DNA from 2 places in the Paenibacillus sp. FSL L8-0644 genome. Region 1 is predicted to be linked to the other one. Evidence: riboswitches for the same ligand, from Rfam matches in the RefSeq annotation. Region 1 holds a riboswitch; the other holds the start of a gene.
The links. A riboswitch is a leader RNA that binds a small molecule or an ion and turns the genes downstream of it on or off. The one in region 1 is predicted to bind thiamine pyrophosphate.

Region 1 (5,891 bases):
CGGGGGGATTAACATTGCTATTGGCAAACTTGCAGTGTATACAGCTGCGGCAGGCATTCATCCCGGGCGGGTGCTGCCAATTGTACTGGATGTAGGTACGAATAATGAAAAGCTGCTGAATGATCCACTGTACATCGGAAACCGCCATAAACGGGTTCGCGGAGAAGCCTATAACCAGTTTATTGATACTTTTATCAGCAAAACGTTAGCGCAATTCCCGAAGGCGCTTTTACATTGGGAAGATGTGGGTAGCGTAAATGCACGCCATATTATAGGAAAATACGGTCAAAGTATACTCACCTTCAACGATGATATACAAGGTACAGGAGCGGTGACCTTGGCTGCAATTCTTTCGGCGGTGGGTGTCACCAAGACTCCGCTGCGTGAGCAAAAGGTACTTGTCTTCGGCCCAGGGGCAGCAGGGATCGGTAACGCTGACCAAATTCGGGGCGCTATGATCGAGGACGGCCTTTCCGCGGAAGATTCATTCAAGTCCTTTTGGGCCTTTGATTACCGTGGGCTGTTAACGGACGATATGGAAGATGTACTGGAATATCAGAAACCGTATGTACGTAAAAAAGAGGAAGTCAGCTCATGGACGCGGTCGGAGGACGGCAAAATACCACTGCTGGAGGTCATCCGTCAGGTGAAGCCTACCCTATTAATCGGAACTTCTGGAGTAGCAGGTGCCTTTTCTGAAGAGATCATCAAAGAGATGGCGAAGCATGTAGAACGCCCGATCATTATGCCCATGTCCAATCCTACAAATCTTGCAGAAGCTGTACCTGAGGATCTAATACGGTGGACCGATGGCAAGGCATTAATTGCTACCGGAAGCCCCTTTGACCCCGTCACCTATAACGGTACGAAATTTGAAATTGGACAGGCGAACAATGCCTTTGTGTTCCCGGGACTGGGTCTGGGTGCGATTGTGGTTAAAGCCAAAAGGATTACCCCTGCGATGTTTACAGCCGCAGCAGATGCCGTTGCTAATGGCGTAGATTCGAATAAGCCTGGCGGTGCGCTTCTCCCTCATATCCGAAAATTACGCGAAGTTTCGTACGTTGTTGCGGTTGCGGTAGCGAAAGCAGCGATTCAGGATCAGGTAGCTCAAGCACACATTTCAAATGTTGAACAAGCTATACGGGATGCAATGTGGAAACCGGAATATGTCAAGGTCAAAGCAGTGGAAAGTGTAATTCATCACCCTCACTAATGCTCCATTTAGGAAAGGGATTGCCTTGTTCAGACAGGCAGAATACGTCAGTTCAAGCAAGGAGAATCAATCTATGAGTGTCGGACATATCTTGTACATTTTGGTGCCGATTTTTTTCGTTATTATTTTAGGGTGGTTAGCGGGGCATTACAAAAGCTTTGATGCCTCTTCCTCCAAGACCCTAAATGCGCTCGTTACCAAATTTGCACTACCTGCGCATCTATTCATCGGTATTACGACAACGGACAGGAAAGCGCTCATCGAGCAATGGCCATTCCTTCTGGCCTTGTTCATTGGCATTGTCGGCTTTTTTACCGTTCTCCTTCTACTGTCCCGCTTTGCGGGGAAGCAGTCGGTGAAGGATGCCGCCATGTTTGCTTTGAACTCGGCACAGCCGACCTTTGCTTTTATGGGCATTCCGGTGCTTGGAGCCATCTACGGCTCCTCTGCTGTCGCCATTCCGATTGCGCTTACCGGGATCGTAGTCAATGCCGTCCTTGACCCGGCGGCTACCATTATAGCTACCGTAGCCAGCAGGAATTCAGGCAAGGAACGAAACGGTCACCTTGGAAGACTGATCCGGGACTCCATTCTTCACGGCTTAAAAGAACCGCTGGCGCTGGTTCCACTGGTTGGTGTAATTTTGACCTTGTTCGGCTTCCATTCACCGGATTTGTTGAACAAATCGTTGAATCAAATTGGTGATATTACGTCCGGGGCAGCCTTATTCGCGGTCGGTGTAACCATTGGCGTACGTAACATAAGTTTTAGCGTAAGCGCCTTTGCCATCGCACTGTTAAAAACAATTGTGCAGCCTTTATTAATGCTGCTGATTGCCTACCTGTGCGGTCTGTCGTCTGCCGATACTGTGAAGGCAGTTCTGCTCGTTTCCTTCCCGGGTTCAGCAGTCGCTGCTATGATCGCTACCCGTTTTGAAAGCCTGGAATCAGAAACTGCCTCCTCCTTTGTCATCAGTGCTGTCATATCCCTCGTTACACTCCCAGTACTGATTTCTCTATTGGTATAAATACTGATTATTTAGACATTGGAGCCTGCCGCGAATTCCTTCGTGTAGATGGAACTGATCTTCTCCAGCGCCTTTTGTCCTTTCGGAAGCGAACTTCAGCTCTGTCGTTTGGCCCTTGACCAGATAGACATGTTTGACATAGCGTATGAACGTATGTACAGTAATAGTCAAAAGAATAGAAGTCCACTAGGGGAGCCGCTATGGCTGAGACAAGAACGTATCTTGGACCCTTCGAACCTGATCTAGTTCGTACTAGCGTAGGAAAGTGGAGCCTTCGTATATAAGGTTTCAAGCGTTTTTTGCGTATTGGGCCTATTGTTGAAGCCGCTCCATTTTTCTGGGGCGGCTTTTTAGCGTTGTTCCGGAATTATATTCTTACAGGACTTCTTGCTCTTCAATTTGATGGAGGTGGGGAAATTGAGTTTTACAGAAGAACTCCGTCGGCAGGCGGACGGCATTTTTCAAGCGATTTTTGAGCATCCCTTTGTGAGAGGTATTGCCGAGGGAACTTTGACAAGGGAACAGCTGATTCACTATGTAAAACAGGACTTTGAATATTTGAACGCCTACATGCGGATATACGGCATCGCAATCTCCAAATGCACGAATCGGGAGGACATGGCTGTATTTAATGAACAAATCTCTTTTATTCTCCACAGCGAGGTTCATCCGCATCAAAATTTTTGTGCTGTCGCAGGGGTGACCTATGAAGAGTTGCAGGGATATCCACTCGCTCCGTCGGCTCATCACTATATCCGTCACATGCTGACGGTTGCGCATGAGGGCAGCCTGGGCGAGATCTTGGCTGTGCTGCTGCCATGTATGTGGACGTATGCCGAGATTGGTCGCAGGCTGCTGGATGAAGTAAAGCCGGATGAGTCCCATCCGTTCTACGAATGGATTGGCTTTTATGGAGACCAGCTTGATGGTACAACACTCAAGTTCCGAGAACGTGTGGATGCTTGGACGGAAGAAGCAACGGCTGCTGAGCGGGAGCGGATGATTGAGCATTTTATACTGAGCTGCCAGCTGGAATATAAGTTCTGGGACATGGCTTATAAGCAGGAAGAATGGCCAGTCCAGATGCAGACAGGGTCTTGGAATAGTCAGCCTGGCGATTCGCTGCGTGAAGTACGGTGAATGCCCTGTTTAACCACCAACTATAGAGAGGATAAACATTATGAGTACATGGGAAAAAAGTTATTCGGATCTCCTGACGAAGGTACAAAACAGCAAACCCCTCGTTCACAATATGACTAATGTGGTAGTCACCAACTTTACGGCTAACGGCCTGTATGCATTGGGCGCCTCCCCGGTGATGGCCTATGCACCCGAGGAAGTAGCAGATATGGCAAAAATAGCAGGCGCCGTCGTGTTAAACATCGGTACGCTGAACCGCGAACTGGTGGATGCCATGATCATTGCTGGACAATCGGCGAATGCACACGGTGTTCCGGTCCTGCTAGATCCGGTCGGTGCGGGAGCAACAAGCTTTAGAACTGAATCGGCACTGCGAATCCTGAGTGAAGTCAAAATCTCATTGGTACGGGGCAACGCAGCCGAAGTTGCCCATCTTGTCGGAGAAGCGCGTGAGATTAAAGGCGTAGATGCTGGTGACAGTGCTGACAGCGGCCATGTCGATCTGGCAATTCGTGCTGCTCGAGCGCTCAATACAATGGTTGTCATCACTGGAAAAGAAGACGTCATCACCGATGGGGCCGAAGCACGAATGATTAGCGGCGGAGACGCGCTGCTCACGAAGGTAACCGGAGCAGGCTGCCTTCTGACTTCTGTGTTAGGTGCCTTTGCGGCTGTTGAACCCAACCTGCTGCTCGCAGGTACAGCAGGCTTGGCATTTTACGGTGCAGCAGCTTCCCAAGCCGCAGCACGTACCGTAGAGCTGGGGCCAGGTAGCTTCCAGATTGCCTTTCTTGACGAGCTCGCCAAACTACATACTGGTTCGCTAGAGGGGCATGTCACGATCCGTGAAGCTGGAACAACTACAGCAGGTGGTGCGCGATGACAGACACTCGTGTACCCAGAGCACTGACGATTGCCGGCTCGGACAGTGGCGGCGGGGCCGGAATTCAAGCCGATCTCAAAACCTTTCAAGAGCTTGGCGTATACGGCATGTCAGCTATTACGGCCATTACTGTACAGAACACCTTGGGGGTTCACGGCGTATATCCACTGCCACAGGAAGCAACAGCGGAACAGATCGAAGCTGTAGGATCAGACATTGGAGTGGATGCCCTGAAGACTGGCATGCTGTTTAATGCGGGCATCATCCGTCTTGTGAGCGAGCAGATCCGAAAGTTCGGCTGGAAAAAAGTCGTCGTCGATCCCGTGATGATTGCGAAGGGGGGCGCTGAACTGCTGCAATTGGAAGCGGTGCAGGCTTTGAAGGACGAACTGCTCCCCTTGGCCCTGGTCGTTACACCGAATATCCCGGAGGCGGAAGCCCTGACAGGGATCAGTATCCATACGATGGAGGATCGCCGCGAGGCTGCGAGACATATTAGCAGTCTGGGACCAAAATTCGTTGTGATCAAGGGTGGCCACGCTGACGAGAGCGAGAGCAGCGGACAGATTGTTGACCTGCTTTTTGACGGAACCGCCTTTATAGAGCTGAGCGGCAAGCGAGTACGGACTGTCCATACACACGGAACAGGGTGCACTTTCTCGGCAGCGATTACCGCGGAATTAGGGAAAGGGATGTCTGTACCGAAGGCTATCTCGAATGGTAAAGCCTTCATCCAGGCAGCTATTGAGGAACCTTTACAGCTTGGACAGGGACATGGTCCCACCAATCATTGGGCCTTCCGCCGTCGTCAGGAGATGCTTCTATGAGCGGCAGAATATTGTCAGAGGTGGTGCGCCGCCAGCTACAGATGTACCTGGTGCTTGGAAGCGTGAATTGCCTAGCGGAACCAGGCTGGGTCGTGCAGGAGGCTCTGGCTGGCGGGGCAACCATGGTCCAGTTCCGGGAAAAGGGTCTCGGCGCGTTAACGGGCGTTCCTATGTTCGAACTCGCGCGCCAGCTACAGGAACTGTGCCGCCACGATGGTGTCCCCTTCATCATCAATGACGATGTGGAGCTGGCTCTTGAAATCGATGCTGACGGTGTTCACATCGGTCAGGACGATGAATCTGCCGAAACCGTCCGCGAGCGAATCGGAAATCGAATTCTAGGCGTCTCTGCCCATACCATTGAGGAAGCACGTCGAGCCATTCTGCAAGGTGCTGATTATCTCGGCGTCGGGCCAATCTATCCCACCCTCTCGAAGGATGATGCCCATGCTGTACATGGGCCAGCAATTTTATATGAGATGCGTAAAGCGGGAATTGATGTGCCAATTGTTGGGATCGGAGGTATTACAGTCGACCGTGTTGAGGAAGTCGCACGTGCAGGTGCAGATGGTGTAGCGGTGATTTCAGCCGTGACACAGACAAAGCAGGTTAGAGGTACGGTCAAGGAATTAAAGAAAAAGGTAGTGCTAGGCATCAAAAATCGAGGGATGTATGGATCATAGCAAATTGTTTCGATTGACTAAATAATTTCTCGTTTCATACCCAGCAGAAGACGATATGATTAATCAGATCGTCTTCTTAGGTTGTCGAGACTTTATATAAGACCAGTATTATAAC
Region 2 (5,891 bases), 3.7 Mb from region 1:
CAAAGGCTGGCCGTACTAGCCCAGGGTAACGCTCGGCTAACCGTAGATTGGCTCGGCTGGAGTCCAGATGCATCGACACGGCTATCACAGCTTGGACGCTGCTATCAGCAAGTGAAGCGAGCAATAGCTTCTGTTGTTCGGGCGGGTAGCTGTCTACATGAATGTGCGCGTCGATTAATGGAGCGGGTCTTGTTGTGGTCAAATCCAAGCCTAGCTTTGTTTGGCTGTTCCATTTCGATGCACATCGAACTTTTACGTCACTCATGCCGATTCAATCCATCTTCCGGGATATTCTTGTGAACGCTCTGAGCATTGTCCATGTCGCCGTCCAGTTTGTACTTTTCCTCACGCATCCAGCCGGTCATGGTTCGCTTCCATTCAATAAAGAGTGGATCGAGGGTGATTTCTTCCCTACGCGGGCGGGGAAAAGGGACATCTACGACATGCACCACCGAAGCAGGTCGCGCTGACAGCACATAAATGCGGTCGGAGAGCAGCAACGCTTCTTCAATGCTGTGGGTAATGAACAGCACAGAGCGGCGGTTCTTCTCCCACATCCGCAATAACCATTGCTGCATATCTGCACGTGTCAGCGCGTCGAGTGCGCTGAACGGCTCATCCAGCAGCATTAATTCCTGCGGGCTGAGCAGTGCGCGAAGAAAGGCTGCACGCTGTTGCATTCCACCAGACAGCGTATGTGGATACGCCTTGGCGAATTTGCCTAGTCCAACCTGCTCGAGCCATTGCAGGGCTTCTTTGCGACGTTCGCGTTCACTGGCGTACTGAGGGGGGACTGCTGTATTTTTACGTGGAGCATTTTCCTGCCCAAGCAGTACATTATCCAGCGTGGTGCGCCACGGGAAAAGGGCGGACTGCTGTGGCATATAGCTGATATGCCCACGTTCACCAGTCATGTCTCGTCCGTGCATACGGATACGTCCCTGCTGTGGTTTGAGTAGCCCGCCGATGATGTGAAACAGCGTACTTTTGCCGCTGCCTGACGGACCGATGAGAGAAACGAATTCTCCCGGCTTGACTGTGAGGGATACATCCTGCAGCACGGGCAGTAAGCTTCGCTTTTCGCGGAAGGCGAGGCTGATCCCGTCCAATTCCAGAGCAGAAGGGGCAGTCGAAGGACTCTGCTGGTCCCCGGCTCGTTGTTCATTAGCCACGTTGTGTGATGATAAGTCAGTCGGATCCAGACTCATATGTGCCACGTCCTTTCTTTGCTGTATTTAATTCAAGGAGGAAGCTATTCCTGATCCGGTTTCCAGCGAACCAGCCATTTTTCCAGTAGTACTATGATGACAAACATCAGTAAACTGAGCGCGACAATGATGCCGATGGCGGCAAAAATGAGGTCCGTGCGATAGGCCGATTTTTGCAGCAGCATATAATATCCGATTCCTTCGCTCGCACCAATCCATTCGGCAATAATTGCGCCCATCACACTGTAGGTGGCAGCAATCTTGATGCCGGAGAATACTTGCGGCAACGAGTGTGGCAACTCCAGCTTCATAAAAATAGCCATGCGACCGGCACCCGACATCTGCATATAGTTCATCATCATACGGTCCGTCCGTGTCAGCCCGTCCATGGTCGCTACAGCCACGGGAAAAAAGCATACTAAGGTAATGACCATCAGCTTGGGCAGCATGCCAAAACCAAACCACACCATGAGCAGCGGCCCCAGGGCGATGATCGGAATGTTTTGGCTCAGGATAAGCAGCGGATACAGGGCGGATTTGAGAAAAGGAATGGTATGAAGAACGATGGCGATCAACAGTCCCGTTGCTGTCCCTATAGCGAATCCCACAAGTGTCAGGCGAATTGTAGCCCATGTATGGGCACCAAGCAGCGCCGCCTGGGCCATGCCCTCCTGTACGATGAGGGATGGAGCTGGCAGTAGCCAGGATTCAATATGTAAATAGGAAACCGCCCCCTGCCAGGCTGCTAAAAAGAAGAGGACCGCCACAAGGGGCGGCCATACGCTTTTCCACCAGGATGCGTTCTTGCCTTTCGGATTCATGGGCGATATTTCTCGGTCAGCTTGTTCATGCTGATGCCTTGTGGGTTATGTGCGATTTTGATCTGTGAAATGACGCTGGGACTGCCCGCTTCCGTCAAAGCCTCATGCATTTCTTTAACCACTTTCAGCAACTCGTCGAGCTCGCCCTCCATGGTCGTATCCAATGGGTTCACCTGATGTTTGACACCGGAGCGCTGAATGACCTCAATCGCCTTATCTACATACGGGTAAGAGTCCTCGTTATTAGGAGTTTTAGGGATTACTTGAATACTGAGCAGTGTATTAGCCATGCAAATTCACCTGTCCTTCATTTGGAGTGTTTTAGAGAAAATAGGGTGGTTTAAGGCGTTTGAGACCGCTTCGCGTTTCATTTGGTCTTACGATCGCTGTTGCAGGGGGATTCTTGGATTATTTAAGTTTTCAAAGGTAAGAATTCCCCTGCAAAGGCGAACGCTCCGCTTCTCCAGATTCAAATGAACCGCTCCGCTGCTGCCCGCCTTAAAAGCACCCTATTTTTAAAGCTGGTTTGTGCGGCATTTTTAACACACAAGCGCACCTACTTAGCGCTTAGATAATATGAAACTAAAGAATAAACCAAGTTGAACGAGAACGAAGTGGGCGGAATGGTGCTGTACAAGCGTTAGCGTTCGCTTTAAAAGCTTTCCGTAGGAAAGCTCGCTTCGGAAGCATAACCTCCCCGGATTTCTACACTAATCATAAGTTTTTATTAAGAAATCTGGGTACAACAGCGATGGGAAGCATCATCCGACTGCGTAGTGGCGCTTCGTTCACTTGTCTAGTTCAGTCTTATTTAGCGTTTTAACAAATGGTCAGCGCTTGGGCAAGAAGTCGTTTGTGAAGGCCTTATCGACTTCCAAAGGCTTGCTGAGCAGCTTGCGTTCGTACATCCAGTCCGAATAGTTTTGCCATACCTCCGCTTTTTGCACGCCCCATTGCGCGGCATCATCCTGATAACGTGGGCTTAGCCATTTTTGGCTGGCAAGTACCAGTTTTTTATCCAGCTCCGGTACAGCTTTGCTTAAGATGTCCGCGGCTTCTTCCGGATGGGCGATAGTGTATTCATAGCCTTGGGCGGTAGCGTCCATGAACGCTTTGACCAGCTCGGGATCATTTTTTATCGTCTGTTCGTTGCTCACAATTACAGGCGTATAGTAGTCGAGGCTTTTGGAATAATCTTTTACATACAGCATATCCAATGGCTCATCTCGAAGTTGGGCCTCGATTCCGGTCCATGCGTAGAAAATCCAGGCAAAGTCGATATCCCGCTTCACGGCTGTAAAATAGTCTGCATTGCCCATGTTGACGATCTTCACTTTGCTCACATCGCCTTTGTCTGAATCCATGATGGATTTCATGACCGCTTCTTCTACGGGAGAGCCCCAACCGCCGTATTTTTTACCTTCAAAATCTTTCGGGCTTTTAATTCCGCGATCTACCGGGGCTGCGAAGCCTGAGGTATTATGCTGAATCACCGCAGCGATGGATACAAGCGGCACACCTTGCGTGCGGGCCTGTGTGACGCCTTCTTGGTAGCTGATACCAAAAGGTGCAGCATTAGAAGCAACCATTTGATCGGCTCCGCCTGAACCAGGTTGAACAATTTGGACATTCAAACCTGCTTTTTCGTAAAATCCTTTGTCCTTGGCGACATAGAGTCCCGTATGATTCGTATTGGGTGTCCAGTCGAGCACGATTTTAACATCTTTGAGCCCCTTTGCCGGAGTAGACGTTTGAGTGTCGGTAGCGGAAGCTGCTTCTTGGGATGTAGGGGGACTTCCACCGCAAGCGGTCAGGGTCAGGGCCATGAGCCACAGACTGATCAGTCCCAGGCTTAATATTTTCATGCGCTTCATCGTTAGTGTTCTCTCCTTTTGATTACCCGTTATCCATCCAATCAGACAGCTTAAGTTTCCCATTTTCATAAAAATAACATCTGCCGGACGCGATCTTTCCAACAACTTAATCCTCAACAAAAAAGCGCCCCGAGTTTCCGGGACGCTTGCGCTTGTATATACCAAAGTAAGGGATGGTCCTATGTAAAGAAGGCACATCTTGCTTAAGCATTCCTACGCTGGCATTACCCAGATCAGGTTGTAAGGGTCAGTGTCTTGGGACACACTCTCAGCCGGCCGATTCCAGCACCCCTGGCATTGTATGGTTTAATGGGTTCATTTATTCGGGTTTACTACGACGATTATATGCTTTGAATGCGGGTCTGTCCAGCATGAAGGGAGAGATGACGGTTCATTTGCCGAACGACAGGGTACACTTTTACTGTGAGCTTTGATCTGAAAATGAGTATGAATCAATCCGATTCGATCCGGTCATGTTATTTTCAGAACAGCTGCGCAGGTAGGTTCAGATGGGCTGGTGCCCAATGGCATGGCCGTAGAGAATTCTAATTCGTGAAAAGGAGTTGTTGTACTGTGGGTAAAACGGAAACATTGGATCGCAACCAACTGGAACAAGCCATTGTGAAGGCTTTGGATAACAACAAATTTTGTACGTTAGGTACGGTAGAGGGTGGCAAACCGAAAGTACGCTATATGGCCCTTTTTAACGATGGAATGAACATTCATCTGGCGACAGATCGCAAAACGCATAAAGTGGATGAGCTAAAGGACAATCCGAATGCTTATCTGCTGCTGGGTTATGAGGTTGGCGGTACGAAGGAAGTTGTTGAAGTGGAGGCTACCGTCCAAATTACAGCTGATGAGGGGCTACGCAAACAAGTGTGGAACGACTCCTTGAAGGAGTGGTTTTCCGGACCGGACGATCCCGATTATGTCATTCTGGACGTGAATCCGACTCGCATTGAGTATGTGGGTCAGCAAATGGAGCGCCAGGTGTGGAAGAAATAATACGAATATAAATGGATAAGCCAGTAAATCTCCAAGTTTTTCAGGAGGTTTGCTGGTTTTTTTGTTTTTGAGAAAATTAATTATTTTTTCATAAATAATTTTAAGTAAATGACTACTCTTTTGTCTGGCGTTGGATTAAAATAGAAATGGTGGGTTCAAGGCTTACATATATGTGCAAAAGTATGTATATGAGGCATACACCTTAATGAGGAGGGGTATATTTTGTTATTACGTAAAAATTGGTTTAAAGGGTTTACAGCAGCAGTTGTAGCTTGTAGCATGCTGGTGTTTTCAGCCGCTCCATCCTGGGCAGCTATTGATTCTCGTGATAGCGCTACGGTGAATTTGCGGATCATGGAAACAACGGATATTCACGCGTCCCTGATGAACTACGATTACTATTCGGACAAAGAAACCAACGAATATGGCTTGGTTAGTACAGCTAGTTTGATCCAGAAGGCACGTAGTGAAACAAGAAACAGTATGCTGTTCGATAATGGTGATTTGCTGCAGGGCAACCCATTAGGCGATTATATGGCCCGCAACAAAACCTTTGAGAAAGAAGGCGGTGTCCATCCGGTCTACAAGATGATGAACTTGATGGGCTATGATGCAGCTACAGTGGGCAACCATGAATTCAACTACGGTCTCGACTTTCTGGACAAATCGCTCAAGGGTGCTGATTTTCCTTATGTAAATGCGAACGTTTATGTTGATAAAGGGGGCCAAGCTACTAAAAATTATTTTACCCCTTATCGAATTCTTGATAAAACAGTAACGGACGAGAAGGGCGAAGAGCATACACTCAGAGTGGGTGTGATCGGCCTGGTCACACCTCAAATTATGCAGTGGGATGAAGCCAATTTGAAGGATAAAGTCGTTACGAAAGATATTGTGGAAACGGCGAAAAAGTTTATTCCTCAAATGAAAACAGATGGTGCTGACATTATTATTGTGCTTGCGCACACCGGTTATGAGGA

Region 2: linked by a shared signal. The riboswitch ahead of NSS94_RS02115 (ABC transporter substrate-binding protein) and the one ahead of tenA (thiaminase II) in region 1 are both predicted to bind thiamine pyrophosphate.

The regions. Positions count from the first base shown of each region.
Region 1 covers NZ_JBBOYN010000001.1:4,197,788-4,203,678, forward strand. The annotation lists gene NSS94_RS19000 (NAD-dependent malic enzyme) at 1-1,216, shown strand, start outside; gene NSS94_RS19005 (AEC family transporter) at 1,290-2,243, shown strand; TPP riboswitch at 2,422-2,524, shown strand; gene tenA (thiaminase II) at 2,661-3,383, shown strand; gene thiM (hydroxyethylthiazole kinase) at 3,424-4,266, shown strand; gene thiD (bifunctional hydroxymethylpyrimidine kinase/phosphomethylpyrimidine kinase) at 4,263-5,093, shown strand; gene thiE (thiamine phosphate synthase) at 5,090-5,776, shown strand.
Region 2 covers NZ_JBBOYN010000001.1:470,298-476,188, forward strand. The annotation lists gene NSS94_RS02095 (TatD family hydrolase) at 1-202, opposite strand, end outside; gene NSS94_RS02100 (ABC transporter ATP-binding protein) at 258-1,208, opposite strand; gene NSS94_RS02105 (ABC transporter permease) at 1,253-2,029, opposite strand; gene NSS94_RS02110 (MTH1187 family thiamine-binding protein) at 2,026-2,319, opposite strand; gene NSS94_RS02115 (ABC transporter substrate-binding protein) at 2,860-3,903, opposite strand; TPP riboswitch at 4,097-4,206, opposite strand; gene NSS94_RS02120 (pyridoxamine 5'-phosphate oxidase family protein) at 4,477-4,911, shown strand; gene NSS94_RS02125 (bifunctional 2',3'-cyclic-nucleotide 2'-phosphodiesterase/3'-nucleotidase) at 5,134-5,891, shown strand, end outside.